DNA from 3 places in the Exiguobacterium sp. EF_C8 genome. Region 2 is predicted to be linked to each of the others. Evidence: riboswitches for the same ligand, from Rfam matches in the RefSeq annotation. Region 2 holds a riboswitch; each other region holds the start of a gene.
What was found. A riboswitch is a leader RNA that binds a small molecule or an ion and turns the genes downstream of it on or off. The one in region 2 is predicted to bind S-adenosylmethionine.
Positions count from the first base shown of each region.

Region 1: another riboswitch for S-adenosylmethionine. It lies ahead of mtnK (S-methyl-5-thioribose kinase); the one in region 2 lies ahead of ACY2IG_RS16310 (amino acid permease).
Region 3: another riboswitch for S-adenosylmethionine. It lies ahead of msrA (peptide-methionine (S)-S-oxide reductase MsrA); the one in region 2 lies ahead of ACY2IG_RS16310 (amino acid permease).

Region 1 covers NZ_CM143264.1:461,693-466,570, forward strand. The annotation lists gene ACY2IG_RS02525 (methylthioribulose 1-phosphate dehydratase) at 1-200, opposite strand, end outside; gene ACY2IG_RS02530 (2-hydroxy-3-keto-5-methylthiopentenyl-1-phosphate phosphatase) at 197-856, opposite strand; gene ACY2IG_RS02535 (2,3-diketo-5-methylthiopentyl-1-phosphate enolase) at 853-2,043, opposite strand; SAM riboswitch class I at 2,114-2,215, opposite strand; SAM riboswitch class I at 2,421-2,524, shown strand; gene mtnK (S-methyl-5-thioribose kinase) at 2,602-3,768, shown strand; gene mtnA (S-methyl-5-thioribose-1-phosphate isomerase) at 3,765-4,814, shown strand; gene ACY2IG_RS02550 (sugar ABC transporter substrate-binding protein) at 4,826-4,878, shown strand, end outside.
Region 2 covers NZ_CM143264.1:3,088,472-3,093,349, forward strand. The annotation lists gene ACY2IG_RS16300 (MarR family winged helix-turn-helix transcriptional regulator) at 1-133, shown strand, start outside; gene mmuM (homocysteine S-methyltransferase) at 204-1,136, opposite strand; gene ACY2IG_RS16310 (amino acid permease) at 1,111-2,514, opposite strand; SAM riboswitch class I at 2,592-2,693, opposite strand; gene ACY2IG_RS16315 (ketopantoate reductase family protein) at 2,730-3,647, opposite strand; gene ACY2IG_RS16320 (GntR family transcriptional regulator) at 3,830-4,546, shown strand; gene gntK (gluconokinase) at 4,539-4,878, shown strand, end outside.
Region 3 covers NZ_CM143264.1:441,301-446,178, reverse strand. The annotation lists gene ACY2IG_RS02430 (SH3 domain-containing protein) at 1-1,448, shown strand, start outside; gene ACY2IG_RS02425 (putative quinol monooxygenase) at 1,504-1,797, opposite strand; gene ACY2IG_RS02420 (M20 metallopeptidase family protein) at 1,875-3,053, shown strand; SAM riboswitch class I at 3,116-3,219, shown strand; gene msrA (peptide-methionine (S)-S-oxide reductase MsrA) at 3,314-3,844, shown strand; gene ACY2IG_RS02410 (ArsR family transcriptional regulator) at 4,073-4,672, shown strand; gene ACY2IG_RS02405 (MFS transporter) at 4,687-4,878, shown strand, end outside.

The sequences.
Region 1 (4,878 bases), 470 kb from region 2:
AATTGACCGGTCGCATCGACATGAACGAAGTCGTCAGGAGTCGTCTGCCGCTTATCTTTCCCACTTGCCGTCACAAGAAATTCAATCGGAATACCGGACGTCCGAATGGCGAGGTTACCACTCGTACCAGGGAACCAATCGCGCGCTGCAAGTTCTTGTTTGATGGCGCGTAGTTCTTCATAGCGTCGCATGAATGTCATATCGTCACCTCCGATCGTGCTAAATCATGAACGATATCGTGGAACGTCTCAAAAGGTGTATAGGCGATATCATTTTCTTCACACAACGTGATCAGATAATCACGGGCATAGACACGATCCGCTTGTTTTGCGAGTTCGAAGTCCGTCACTGAGTCACCGATGACGATGATGACGTCATCGTCTTTGCATAATGTACGGGCAACGGATGTTTTACAACAGCCGCATCCCTTCGTGCAATGGGCATCGCAGGCGTGTGGCCAATCGATGTGGACGAATGGACCACTGAAATCGGCAATGTTACAGTAAATCTGCTCTTGCTCGAGGAACGGTGCTAAGATCGGTTCGACGAAAAAGTCCATTCCACCGCTAACAATCGAAAAATGGATTCCTTGACGACGACTGTACTGAAGCAACTCCGAAAATCCTTCGCGAATGACGGCGCGCTCCATCAAGAAATCAAGATAGTCCGCTTTACCGTCGGACGGCAGAAGCGCGAACATCTGCCCGACACCACTTTGGATCGATAACGTCCGGTCGAGCACGCCACGTTTCAACGGTTCGAAGTCATTCACTGGCACAAATACCTCCATGAGTGCAATGATGTTATCCTGCATCGTTACGGTACCGTCGAAGTCACAAAGAATTCGTAAGGTCATGACTTGATCCCCCAAGCGTCAAGCGCGACTCGTAATTCTTCATGTCGTGACGCAGCATTCGATAGGGATTCATTTGCGAGTGCCGCATCAAGTGCTTGACGAAAAGCGATAACACCAGCCGCAGCACCTTGTGGATGACCATGTACGCCACCACCAGCGTTGATGACGGAATCGATCCCGAAGTCGCGTACGAGTTGAGCGACGAGTCCTGGGTGAATACCGGCTGAAGGGACAGGGAAAATCGTTTTCGTCTGACCGAGGCGAGTCGCTTCGACCGCGATGCCGCGGGCGACGTCCTTCGGAAGAGCGACATTGCCGTAAGGTGACGGGAATAGCGTTAAATCTGCACCAGCAACGCGCGGTAATGTGCCAAGTAAGACAGGCGCTGCAACACCGTGGTTCGGGCTGGCAATCAATGCACCGCTGTAAGCCGGATGATTGAAAATGGGAACGTTGATCTCCGGATCACTTGCCAATTCACGTAAGACGTCGAGTCCGTATGTGAAGGTATTCAACAAGAAAGCAGTTGCTCCAGCGTCAATCAATCGTTTGGCTTGATCCTTGAGCGTAAAGACGGGACCACTAAGTGTGATCGCATACAACGCACGTTTACCGGTCCGGTGGAAATGAGCATCGATAACCTCACGTCCGATCCGTGCCCGATCAATCGTTGGTGTCAACGGATTGTCATATAGGATCTCATCGTCCTTGACGAGATCGATCCCACCAGCAAGTTGTCCTTCGAGTTGATCACGAAGGAACGATAAATCGCGTCCGATGACCCCTTTGAAGATGCTCATTAACAGTGGACGATCTTCGACACCAATCAAGGAACGAACCCCTTCGATCCCGAACTTCGCACCTGGAAAATCCGACGTGAATGTATCGGGTAGTAGCAATTCTGTTAATTTGATTTCACCGTCGAGTGAGAGTTTTCCGAAGACGGTCGTTAAGATCGCAGAAAAGTCGCGCGATACATTGTGTTCCGGGTAACGAATCGTGATATAGCCTTTACCGTCGCGCTCTTCCGTATGTACGACTTCTCCTTTGAACGAGGCGAGTTGTTGTTGCTCAAGATGATTCAGCTCCGTCCAGGAACCAACCGTCAGACCAAGCGCGAGTTGTTCGGCACGTTGCTCCAGTCGATCGCGGGCGGTCAATTGATAAGTAGCTGTGATGTAAGCCATGTCTTTCCTCCTTCAATAAAAAAATGGTCTCTCGTCAGCGACAAGAGACCATGAATGATTCGAACGTGGACTCTTATCTGTCAGCTTAGTAGCTGCAAGAATTAGCACCGTGCCAAAAGGTCGGTTGCTGCGACATCGTAGGGCTTGTCCCTCCGTCTGCTCTTGATAAGAATTGGATGAAATTGTGAAATCTAATTGCAATTTTTACATGAGAGTCACGACTTGTCAAACTATTTTTAGAAAATTTATTTTTTTGAAAATACTCTTTCTATAGATGGCATGAAAACGATGTCCATTTCTCCCTGATTTTAGTTTGACAGCAGGGAAGAGGATTGCGTAAGATTCAAATCAATATCACACACGACAACTACATACGACTCTTATCGCGAGTTGGCAGAGGGAATTGGCCCGATGACGCCGCAGCAACCGACCACTTGGCACGGTGCTACATCCAACAGACGTTTCGTCTGAGAGATAAGAGGACGCAGTGACTTTCCTGCGCCTCTTTTCGATGACGAAAAGAGGCGCTTTTTCGTGTATCACACAGGGGGAACTGAGATGACATACAAAGCATTTACAGAACAGGACGCGATCGAACGGGTCCGCTCACTAGGACTGATCGGCGACGGAGCCGTCGAAGCAGAAGAGATTGGCGACGGCAATCTCAACCTTGTCTTTCGAATTCGAGAAGGTGAACATCGATTGATTCTAAAACAAGCACTCCCGTACGCGAAAGTCGTCGGTGAGAGCTGGCCACTATCACTCGAGCGGGCGTGGATCGAGCAATCCGCACTCCGTGAATTCGCCCGGCATGCCGTGCCGTTCGTACCGCGTGTTTTTCATGCTAGTCACGACGAGGCGTATACGGTCATGGAAGATCTTTCACATCTGACAATCGTTCGAAGCGGTTTACTCGCAGGTGAACAGTATCCGTTGCTTGCGGAACATATTGGTTCTTATCTCGCTCGGACTTTATTCCATACATCGGACTTTGCGCTTGGTCCGGTTGAAAAAAAACGTGTCGCCCGAACGTACTACAATCCGGACTTGTGCGACATCACGGAAAAATTAATCTTCACGGATCCGTTCCATGACGCGGAGACGAACGAGATTGAAGCCGGGCTTGAAGAAGAGGTGGCACGTCTATGGGCGGACGATGAGTTGAAACGCGAAGTCGCAAAACTCGAAGCGCTTTTCATCACGAAAGGAGATGCGTTGCTACACGGCGATCTACATACAGGAAGCATCTTTGCTTCGGCAACGGAAACGAAAGTCATCGATCCAGAATTCGCCTTTTATGGTCCATTCGGATTTGATGTCGGACAGTTCATCGCCCACTTATTCTTTGCAGCATACCCGGATTATTCAGCACTTCGTGATGCCCGGATTCGCGACATCGATACGTTCTGGCTGACGTTCGCTTCGACGTTCCGCGCCTTATGGGAACGCGAAGCCGTCGAACCATTCCGGACATCGGGACTCGTCGACGATGTACTGAGCACGATCTTGCAGGATGCCCTTGGCTTTGCCGGTTGCGAACTGATTCGTCGGACGATCGGACTCGCACCAGTCGCTGATTTAGAAACGATTAGTTCTATGACGGAACGACTAGAACGAAAACAACATGCTTTACGTTTAGGATCGGCGTTAATCAAACGTCGGACCGAATGCCGGACATTTGATGATTTACGAAACTTCGACGTAACGGAGGAACTTAGCCGATGAGTACATTCGTTCAAAGTATTCGTTATGAAGATCGTGTCTTGACGATTCTCGATCAGACACGTCTACCGCAGGAAGAACACTATGAAGTCATTACCGATCTTGCACAAGCGGTCGAAGCGATTAAACAACTGCGCGTCCGAGGGGCGCCTGCGATCAGTTTATTTGGCGGATTCGTACTCGTTCAAGAGGCGTACCGGTTTGAAGCAGAACTGTCGATCTATAAGCAGACTTTGCTTGAGACATCAGCGACGTTACTCGCGACACGACCGACGGCTGTTAACTTACGAAATGTCCTTGATCAATTGAATCCAATCATTCAAGACGGGACGTCGGTAGAAGAGATCCGCGAACGGCTCGAGCAGCGGACGATTGCCTTATACGATCAGGATGCGCAGACGTCACGTCAAATCGGGATTCATGCACTTGAATTGTTCCAGTCAGGTAACCGGATCCTAACGATCTGTAATGCTGGATCGATTGCGACCGCTGCTTATGGAACAGCACTTGCGCCGTTCTATATCGCAAAAGAACGCGGCATTGAATTATCTGTTTTTGCGAGTGAGACGCGACCATTACTGCAGGGAGCACGACTGACGACATGGGAGCTACAACGTGCCGGCATCGATGTCACGCTAATTACAGATAACATGGTCGCCCATACGCTGAAAGAAAAACAGATCGATGCAATCATCGTCGGGGCGGACCGGATTACACGCAACGGAGATACGGCGAATAAGATCGGAACGTTCCAACTAGCATTACTCGCTCAAGCTTTCGGTATCCCGTTTTACGTCGCAGCACCGCTCTCGACGTTTGATTTCTCACTTGTTTCCGGAGACGCGATCGAAATTGAAGAACGTGATCCGCAGGAAGTGACGACTGTCCAAGGTGTTGCGACAGCACCAGAAGGAGTTACTGTCTTCAACCCGGCCTTTGATGTCACACCACACACCTTAATCACGGGCATCATCACCGAACTTGGTGTCATCACGCAACCGAATGAAGAAACGATTGAACAATTAACAGGGCTTCAACCCCTCGGATAAGGAGATATGTCATGAAAAAACTAGCTTACGCCGTCCTAGCACCGGCACTGTTACTAGCAGCTTG
Region 2 (4,878 bases):
ACAAGAACTCACCATCTACCGAACCGCACGTCTCGCGAGCATCGAACGTCTACTGACAGACTGGCCAGCGGATGATGCAGAAGATTTCGGACGCCTATTGCAACAATTCAATCGCGCCTTGCGCGAACGGTAATGGAATCACACCATTAAAAAAACGGACGCGAAATCGATTGATTTCGTGTCCGTTTTTTCGTCATCATTCATCACGTATGAGAAACCTGGCAAACCGAACGAATTTGCGCGATATGTTCCGGTGAAGTTCTACAACAACCGCCAATCAATCGTGCTCCAGCTTCATACCATGTCTTTGCGATGGCTTGGAACGACGTGCACTGATTCGTACCCGACCACGTCTTTGCGACCGGATCATAGACTTCACCGGAGTTCGGATAGACAATGATTGGAACACTCGTCAACGTCTTAACTTGACGGATGAAGTCGGTCGCGTAGGATGCCGGAAAACAATTTGCACCGATTGCTGCAAGTTGCGGATGCTGTCCGATTGTCTCGATGCATATCGCAAGCGGTGTTCCCTCACTGATGTGCGTCGCATCTTGAAGCGAGAACGTCAGCCAAGCAGATACTTCCGGGAACGCTTCGAGAATCCCGAACAACACGACAGCTTCCTCAAGCGACGGAATCGTCTCGAATGCCAGCAGATCAGCCCCCGCTTCAATCAATGCTTCGATGCGCGGTCTGTGGAAGGCTTCTAGCACATCTGCTGACACACCATAATGACCGCGATACTCAGAACCATCTGCTAAGTAGGCACCATAAGGACCAACTGATCCCGCGATCAATGCGGCACTCTTTCCGCTACGCGTCCGTGCATCTTGCGCTAAGGTAACCGTTTGTCGAATTAACGCTTGTGCTTCCTCGGTCGTGATGTGACGTTGCTTGAATCCTTCGATACTTGCTTGATAGCTTGAGGTGATCGCAACATCGGCGCCTACTTCAAAGTAATCGTGATGGACACGCTCAATCTGTTCCGGTGCTTCGATTAAGAGGCGTGCTGACCAGAGTGGATCGTTCAGGTCGAATCCCTTTTGTTCGAGTTCAGTCGCAAGCGCACCATCTAAAATTAGGAAAGGAACTTCCTGTAATCGTTGATCAACTGGATTTTTGATTCGGGACATCTTCAACACTCCGTTTCTGAGAAGAATTCGTGAACGCATGAACGACATAACAGATCACGATGAATGGGATACCGCAATACAAGGCGACTCGTTGCGTCGGATCAAATCCGATACCAATCAGGGAAATCAAACAGACGACGAAAGCGGCGATCGGTACCAATGGAAAGAGTGGTGTACGATAGACCAATTCGTCGACCGTATGCCCTTCGCGGAGGAATTGTTTCCGGAAGCGATACTGCGCAACGCTGATACTCATCCAGACGACGACGACAGCAAGGCCGGAAATCGAGACGAGCGCAATATAGACACTTCCTGCTGCATAGATGCTAGACAGCAAAGCAAGTCCTCCGCCAAGCATGCTGAACAATACAGCTCGAAGTGGAACCCCACTTGGCGTCACCTGGGCGAAGAAGCGCGGAATCATGCGTTCGTTCGCAAGCGACCAAAGCATCCGGGAGGCAGCGTAAAGCCCAGAGTTCGCTGCCGACAAGATCGCTGTCAGAATGACGAAGTTCATCACGTCTGCCGCATACGGAATTCCGATTCGTTCGAACACCGCAACGAACGGACTTTCGAGCACGCCCTTCCCTTCCGTTGGCAATAAGACGGCTAATACGATGATCGTACCGACGAAAAAGAGGACGAGTCGCAAAATCGTTGTTCGGATCGCAAGCGGAATCGTCCGCTTCGGATCGACCGCTTCACCCGCTGCGACGCCGATCAATTCCGTTCCTGAGTAAGCAAAGTTCACAGCAAGCATCGTCATGAAGATCGCAAATGCTCCATTTGGAAACAATCCTCCTTCCGTTAAGGAAGAAAAGAATGGTGCTGGGCTACCATCTTGTAATGGGATGAAGCCAACGATGGCTCCCGCACCAAGTAAAATGAAAGCAATGATCGTTACGACCTTAATGGCGGAGAACCAAAACTCGACTTCAGCAAATACGCGGACCTTCAAGACGTTGATACCAAGGATCATCGCAGCGAATAATGCACTGAACACCCAGACTGGAATCGACGGGAACCAACGTTGCATTAAAATGCCTGCTGCCGTGAATTCTGAACCAAGGGCGACCGTCCACGTCAGCCAGTAGAGCCAGGCCACCGTATAACCGGTACCGGGTCCGATATACTTCGTTGCGTACTTATGGAATGATCCGGTTTCCGGCATGTGTACAGCGAGTTCGCCAAGACTTAGCATGACTAAGTAGACGACGACGGCTCCGATCAAATACGACAAAATCGTTCCGACACGTCCCGCTTGTTCCAACGTATAACCTGTACTTAAAAATAATCCTGTTCCAATGACGCCTCCTAACGACAGCATGATCAGATGACGTGATTCCATCTTGCGTCGAAACGCTCCGCTCGTTTTCATGAATCCATTTCCTCCTCGTTCCCCCTATTTCAAACAAAAAACGCATCCTCACGGATGCGTCGGTCGACAATTCGGAAATCTTATCGATCGGGTGCAGCACCCGCAGGAATTAGCACAGTATCTTTCGACCTGTTGCTGAGGTTTCATAGGGCCAGTCCCTCCACCTCTCTGGATAAGTATGTAATTGTTCCTAACCATATCAGAATGCAGATAATTCAGTCAACAGGCATTTCCCGATTTTTTTGATAGATCCATAAATTAGATTCAATCAGTTGAAGATGACGTGAAGAGCGTGTTTCGAGCAACGTACTAAAGAAATGTTTCACTTCGACGGGCTGACCCTTTTCCATGTCCCGTAACATTGACGATTTCATCGTGTCTTCCATTGCATGCATCTGCTTCAGCAAGACCGCTTCTACATCGTCATTAAAGACTGCGCCTTGTTCTTCCATCGCTTGCTTCGCTTCCTTCATGACGTCTTGAATCATCTGATGACCAATTGGGTCCTTGCGAATTGGACCGATGGCAGAGCGAAATAGTGTCGTCACGCCCGCAAATGTCGAAATGAAGAGGTACTTTTGCCACATGTCATCCATGATATGCATCGAGTACGCCATCAGTGCCTTCGCTTTCGCAAAACGTGTTGCAATCTCCTCTAAACGCGCTGTTGGTTTACCGGTTCGTGAACCAAACAATAGCCGATGCGACGGGCTTGTCTGTACAATACGCCCTTCTGCATCAAGCGTCGATTCAATGAAGCAAAGCCCGCCCAGTACTCGATCTTCTCCGAAGACTTCTGTTAACCGTCGTATATGCTGCATGCCGTTCAACAAAGGAATGATGTACGTCTCGCTCGAAACAAATGGCGCAAGATCCTGTAGGACATCATCCAAGTGATAGGCTTTCGTCGAAAGTAAGACGACATCAAATGTGTGATTCAGTCGCATGTCTCGTGTCACTAACTGAGGCGTGATCATAACATCACCATGAGGACTAGTGATCTGTAACCCTGTCTTTTGTAATTGTTCATAGCGCTTCGGACGAACAAGGAATGTCACCTGTTCCCCTTGCTCAGCAAGACGTCCCCCGAAATAACCTCCAACTGCTCCGGCACCTACGACTAAAACATGCATATGCATTACCTCCTTTTTAACTAATCGATTCGTTACTTACTCCTTCACCCTAACATATCGGAAACCATTTTCCTGATTCCTGCTTGAATCACTAAAATGTAAGTTAAGCGTTTGCATTTTAGAAAAAAACGTTTATACTAACTTGTATACAAGTATACTCACTTTAGAAATCAGGTGATTCCATGTCAGAACTGTTATACCCCTTGAAGTGGTTAGCAAAAGCTTCCGCTGGAGATCGTGTCGCACACGAGCTACGGATGCGCATCATTTCAGGAAATATTGAAAGCGGTACCATTTTATCCGAAAACAAATTAGCCTCTGATTTTTCAGTCAGTCGCTCGCCCGTCCGTGATGCGTTAAAGGTCCTTGCAGCCGAACAGTTGATTCGTCTCGAACGAATGGGGGCGGTCGTCGTCGGTTTATCCGAGCGCGACATTCAAGAAATCTATGATGTCCGGTTACTCATCGAAACGTTCGTCTTCGAGCGACTTGTTAAGGTCGAACGGGCAGAACTCGTCCGTGAACTCAGCAAAATTCTCGAAATGATGAAGGTTGCCGTCAAATATAAGGATGCTGATGAATTCTCTTTCCAAGACGTACTGTTTCATGAAACAATCATCCGCTCGATTGATCATGGGTATGTCAGCATGATTTGGCAAAATCTCAAACCAGTCATGGAAAGTTTCATCCTCCTATCGATGCGGGTACGATTCGAGGAAGACATCGAAGACTTTGAACGCATCCTCGCGAACCATGCCTTGTATATCGAAGCGATCGAGACAGGAGATCGTGAACGGATGGTTGCTTCCTTACATCAGAACTTTGATGATGTTCAGGAAGTCGAAGATCTCTGGAAAACGCAACAAATGATGTCGAAAGGAGTCGATTCACATGACTGAATACATGTTAGGCGTCGATATCGGAACGACGAGTACGAAAGCAGTCTTATTTACGACAAAAGGAGAGGTCATCGGACAAACGAACGTCGGTTACCCACTCCACACACCGAACCGTTCGACGGCGGAACAGGATCCGGAAGAAATTTTTGATGCCGTACTCGAATCCATCCGCTTGATCACAAAACGTCATCCGAGCATGCCACCGAAGTTCGTCGCGTTCAGTAGTGCCATGCACAGTTTGATTGCGATGGACGCACAACATCAACCGTTGACTGCCTGCATCACATGGGCGGACAGTCGGAGTGAAGCATGGTCGAACAAGATTAAGGAAC
Region 3 (4,878 bases), 450 kb from region 2:
ACTATCCGAAGACCGCACGCCTCTATGTTCAGCGCGCTACACCCATCTATTCGGATGCCAAATCTTCAAGTCCTATCTTAAAGCAACATCAAACGAATACTTTACTGACCGTTTACGGGACGAACGGTGCCTATAGTCGAATCAACTTCCGCGGGATTCATGCTTACGTCAAGACAGCTGATCTCGGTACTGGAAAAGTCTATGCATCAACCGGGACACGATACGCGAAACGCAACCTGTCTGTTTATACGTCGGCTTCGACGAGCAGTAAAACAGTCTATACTGTTAAACGGGCTGATCAATTGACGATTTACGGAACGAGCGGTAGTTACACACGCTTGAAAAAAGGATCGATCTACGGTTACGTCAAGACGACGGATCTCGTCACGAAAAAGCCGGATCTGTATGATGTCTCTGGTCAACGTTACGTGACAGAAGACGACGTCGTCATCCGGTCGCAGGCAAAACTGTCGGGTAAAAAAATCGGTACATTAAAAAAAGGTGTCTCGATCTCGATCTACGGAAAAAGCGGTTATTATACACGTGTCAAATACAAAAATACCTTTGGTTTCGTCGATTCGAGTCGTATCGGACTGAACAAACCGATGGCAAAAGCAAAAAAAGGGACGACGTTTTATGTTCATCTAGATCAAACTCCCCTCTTCTCTGCCGACGTCGCTTACAGTCGTCCGGCCGCTTATTTGAAGAAAGGGACGAAATTAGTCGGTTTGAAATCGATTGATGATGACTTTTGGCAAGTCCGCTTAGTCAGTGGTCAAACCGGTTATGTCCTCAACCCTTATATCAGCACGAGTAAACCCGATATGAGCCTGGCACAAAAAGCGATCGACCGGGCGAAAATCTATACCGTCAAACAGACGACATCCTTTTTCGCAAGTCCGACGAGCCCAAAAGGCAGTGGACTTGTTGAACAAGGCAAACGCGTCTATCCGCGTCACCGGGTCGGAAATTTCTATGTCATCCAATCAGGTTGGACACCTGTCTATCTTCCGGTATCCGCCGTGACGATCACGTCGGATAAACGAGTCGTCAAAAAGAATAATACGCGTGGTGAAAAGCTGATCCAAGCAGCCGTCCAGCATATCGGAACACCCTACACATGGGGTTCGCAAGATGCCGTAAACGGTGGCTTCGACTGTTCCGGACTGATTCACTATGCGACGAACCAAGCTGGAAAATACGGTGGTCGGACGAACGTTCGTGGCTACTGGTATGGTGCGTTCTTCACGAATCGCCGGACGAGCATCTCAAGTGGTAAACGCTCAGATATCGTCTTCTTCCAGAACACCTATACAGACGGTCCATCGCATATTGGAATCATGCTTGATAACGAACACTTCATCCATGCGGGTGGTTCACAGCTGCAAATCAATTCAATCTATGAACCGCGTTGGCAGGAGCATTTCCTCGGCTTTAAATCGATGTAATAAAAAAGACGAATCCGTCGGTTTCGACGGGTTCGTCTCTTCTTATCGCAACACGTCAGAAAGTCATCTCGACGTATTTCGCCACTTGTCGGTCCATCAAGTATAATTCGATCTGTTCACGGTAGGCTTTATAGTGGTCGGATGCGATATGCGCTTCAAGCGCTTCTTCGTCCCGATACACTTCATACAACATGAATTGATGCTCATCCTCGATCGATTGGTGCAAGGAATAACGTAAGCATCCTTCTTCTTTTTGTGAAGCATGATAAACCGTTTGTAAAATCGGGAAGACTTGATCCGCAAGTCCAGCTTTGATTGTAAGTACAGCATTGACGACGATTTCTCCCATGTTACATTATCCCCTTTCGTGATTACCTGTATCTGTACCCATTTTCGCGAAAAGACACACGTTAAAGGAGCTTGAACATGCAAACTCAACTTTTTGAAGCACTCGAACAATTCGAACCGACAATGATCGCGTTACGTCGCGATTTTCATCGACACCCGGAACTCTCTTTCCAGGAAGTCCGCACACCAGAACGGATTGCCGCCTTTTACGCAGAACAGGGCATTCCTCATCAAACAGCCGTCGGAGGTCGTGGTGTCGTCGCGACGATCGAAGGCAAACAGCCTGGTCCGACGATTGCGGTCCGTGCCGATTTTGATGCTTTACCACTTCAAGAAGAGACGACGCTTGCCTTCCGGTCGATCCATCCCGGTGTCATGCATGCATGTGGACACGATGGTCATACGGCGATCGTGATGGCCCTTGCTGCTACACTCTATCCGTTACGCGATCAATTGCAAGGAACGATTCGGATCATCCACCAGCATGGAGAAGAGGTCTTTCCCGGTGGAGCAATCCAAATGATCGAAGCCGGCGTCCTCGAAGGGGTCGATGCAATTTTCGCGACACATCTCGAAAATGATTTACCGGTTGGCACGATCGGGTTCCGGGAAGGACATACATTGTGTGCGATCGACGAATTCGAAATCATCGTCCATGGTCAAGGTGGTCATGCCCAGGCACCGCATAAAACAAAAGATGCTCTCGTCGCTGGAGCGCAACTCGTCTGCAACTTACAGCATCTCGTTAGTCGACGGGTTGATCCGTTTGAGCCGGCTGTTCTCGCAATCGGTTCTTTCCATGCAGGAACAGCACCAAATATCGTTACGGGTGAGGCACGCATTGTCGGGGAAATCCGAACGTTCAATGAGACACTTCGGCATCAGCTCCGGCAAGAAGTCGATCTTGTCGCTAAGACGACGTGTGCCGGCATCGGTGCTTCGTATTCGATTGACTTCACGACTGGTTACCCGGCGCTCTGGAATCACCCGGATGAGACAAAACTCGTTCAGGAAGCTGCTGCTTTCTTACCGGAAGCATCCGTCCGGGCACTCACACCAATGATGGCGGCGGACGACTTCGCACATTACTTAACACACGTCCCGGGTAGTTATTTCTTTACCGGCTCTGGCTATACGGACGGTCGCGTCAACTATCCGCAGCACCATCCACAGTACGAGATCAATGAACAAGCGTTGTTGATAGGTGCGAAGACACTCGGAGCGACGGTTTTACGTGCCTTGAAACCTAAGGATTGACTTTATTTCTGTGTGAATGGTATCATCACAACAATGATAACGAATGACATCAACTTCATATACCCTTATCAAGAGTGGACCGAGAGATCTGGATCGATGACGTCCCAGCAACCTGCGCATAGCAAGGTGCTACGACCAGCAAAGCGAAAGCTTTGGTTGATAAAAAGCGGCGACTCCTTTTGCAACCAAGCGAAGGAGTCGTTTTCGTTTTCTCGCTGTCAGACATACAATGGGGATTTCCCACGGAGAGGAAGAGACAGATGGAAAAAGCAACATTTGCAGGTGGATGTTTTTGGTGCATGGTGACACCATTTGAAGAATTACCAGGAATCGAGGGAATCGTATCAGGTTACATGGGCGGACACGTCGATAACCCGACATACGAGCAAGTCAAAACAGGAACGACGGGACACCTCGAGGTCGTCCAAATCACGTTTGATCCGAGCCTGTTCCCGTACGAGCGTTTACTTGAACTCTACTGGCCCCAAACGGATCCGACGGATGCAGAAGGTCAATTCCAAGATCGCGGTACGCAGTACGCGCCAGCAATCTTCTATCATACGGATGCGCAGCATGAAGCTGCGATTACTTCTCGTGACGCTCTTGCTGCAAGCAACCGTTTCAAACAGCCAATCGTGACGCGGATTGATGCCGCTTCTGAATTTTATCCAGCGGAAGAGTACCACCAAGACTTCCATAAGAAAAATCCAGAACACTATAAAAAAGATCGTGTTGCTTCTGGCCGTGATGCTTTCATCGAACAGGAATGGAAAGATACGACGACGGTCTAACTGCCTCGAACCACATATAGTAGCTGAGACTGATTTCAAACATCTCCTTTTTCCTATACTTTCTAGTAGAAGGTGGAGGATCGAGATGTCAATGAAGTCAGTTTTTTGTATGTAAACCAACTGCTTTATCTTTTGTCGTTACCCTTACATAAATTTGTAATCGTTTACAAAAAGAAGCTTTTGCTTTACGGTTAATAAAAATTAACCGGTTAAAAAGGAGATGATTGAATGGAACAAAAAGCGATTCACATATTAGAGAACTATGAACAGTTAAAAGTGATCAGTGATCCGTTACGAACAAAAATCCTCATGTTTCTCGTTGAAAAACCGCATACGGTGCATCAGTTGGCCCACTTGCTAACGTTATCGCGCGCAAAGGTCCTTTATCACGTACGGGAACTTGAAAAGCATGACTTGATTCGCCTCGTTCGAACAGAAGAACAAGGCGGCAATCTATTGAAATACTATCAAGCGATTGCTCGAGGCTACATTCCTGCCGATCATCTACTGAACTTCGTCGAGACGAATGAAGCGACCCGGCAGTCGTATCTTGAGGTATTGGACCGAGCAAAGACACGCGTCCTCACCGCTCCAACTACTGCTTTTTCTCCTGTGTCTTCAAACGTTGAAGACTGGATGAGCTTATCGCTTCAAAAGGAACTGACGATGTCTGAAGCCAATTTTCGGCAATTTGCTACCAAATATCGTGCTCTATTGGACGAGTTCACACGGTCCCCTTCACTAGACGAAGAAGATAAAAAACACTTCTATATCATGACGACTGCCTTTGCAATTGATGAACCACTATTTGAGAATGACGACGTCTAAACCGGAGGTGCCATATGCTGCCTGTTGAAATGGATACGCAACCATCGCTGTTTAAAAATCGATCTTTTTTATTTTTATGGGGGTCCGGTATGTGCTCTGCCCTCTCCCTATCAACCTATCTGTTTGTTGAACAATGGTATGTCATCCATACACTAAACCAGGCGTCATATCTTGGATTCGTCCTCATGGCCACCTTGTTACCCCGT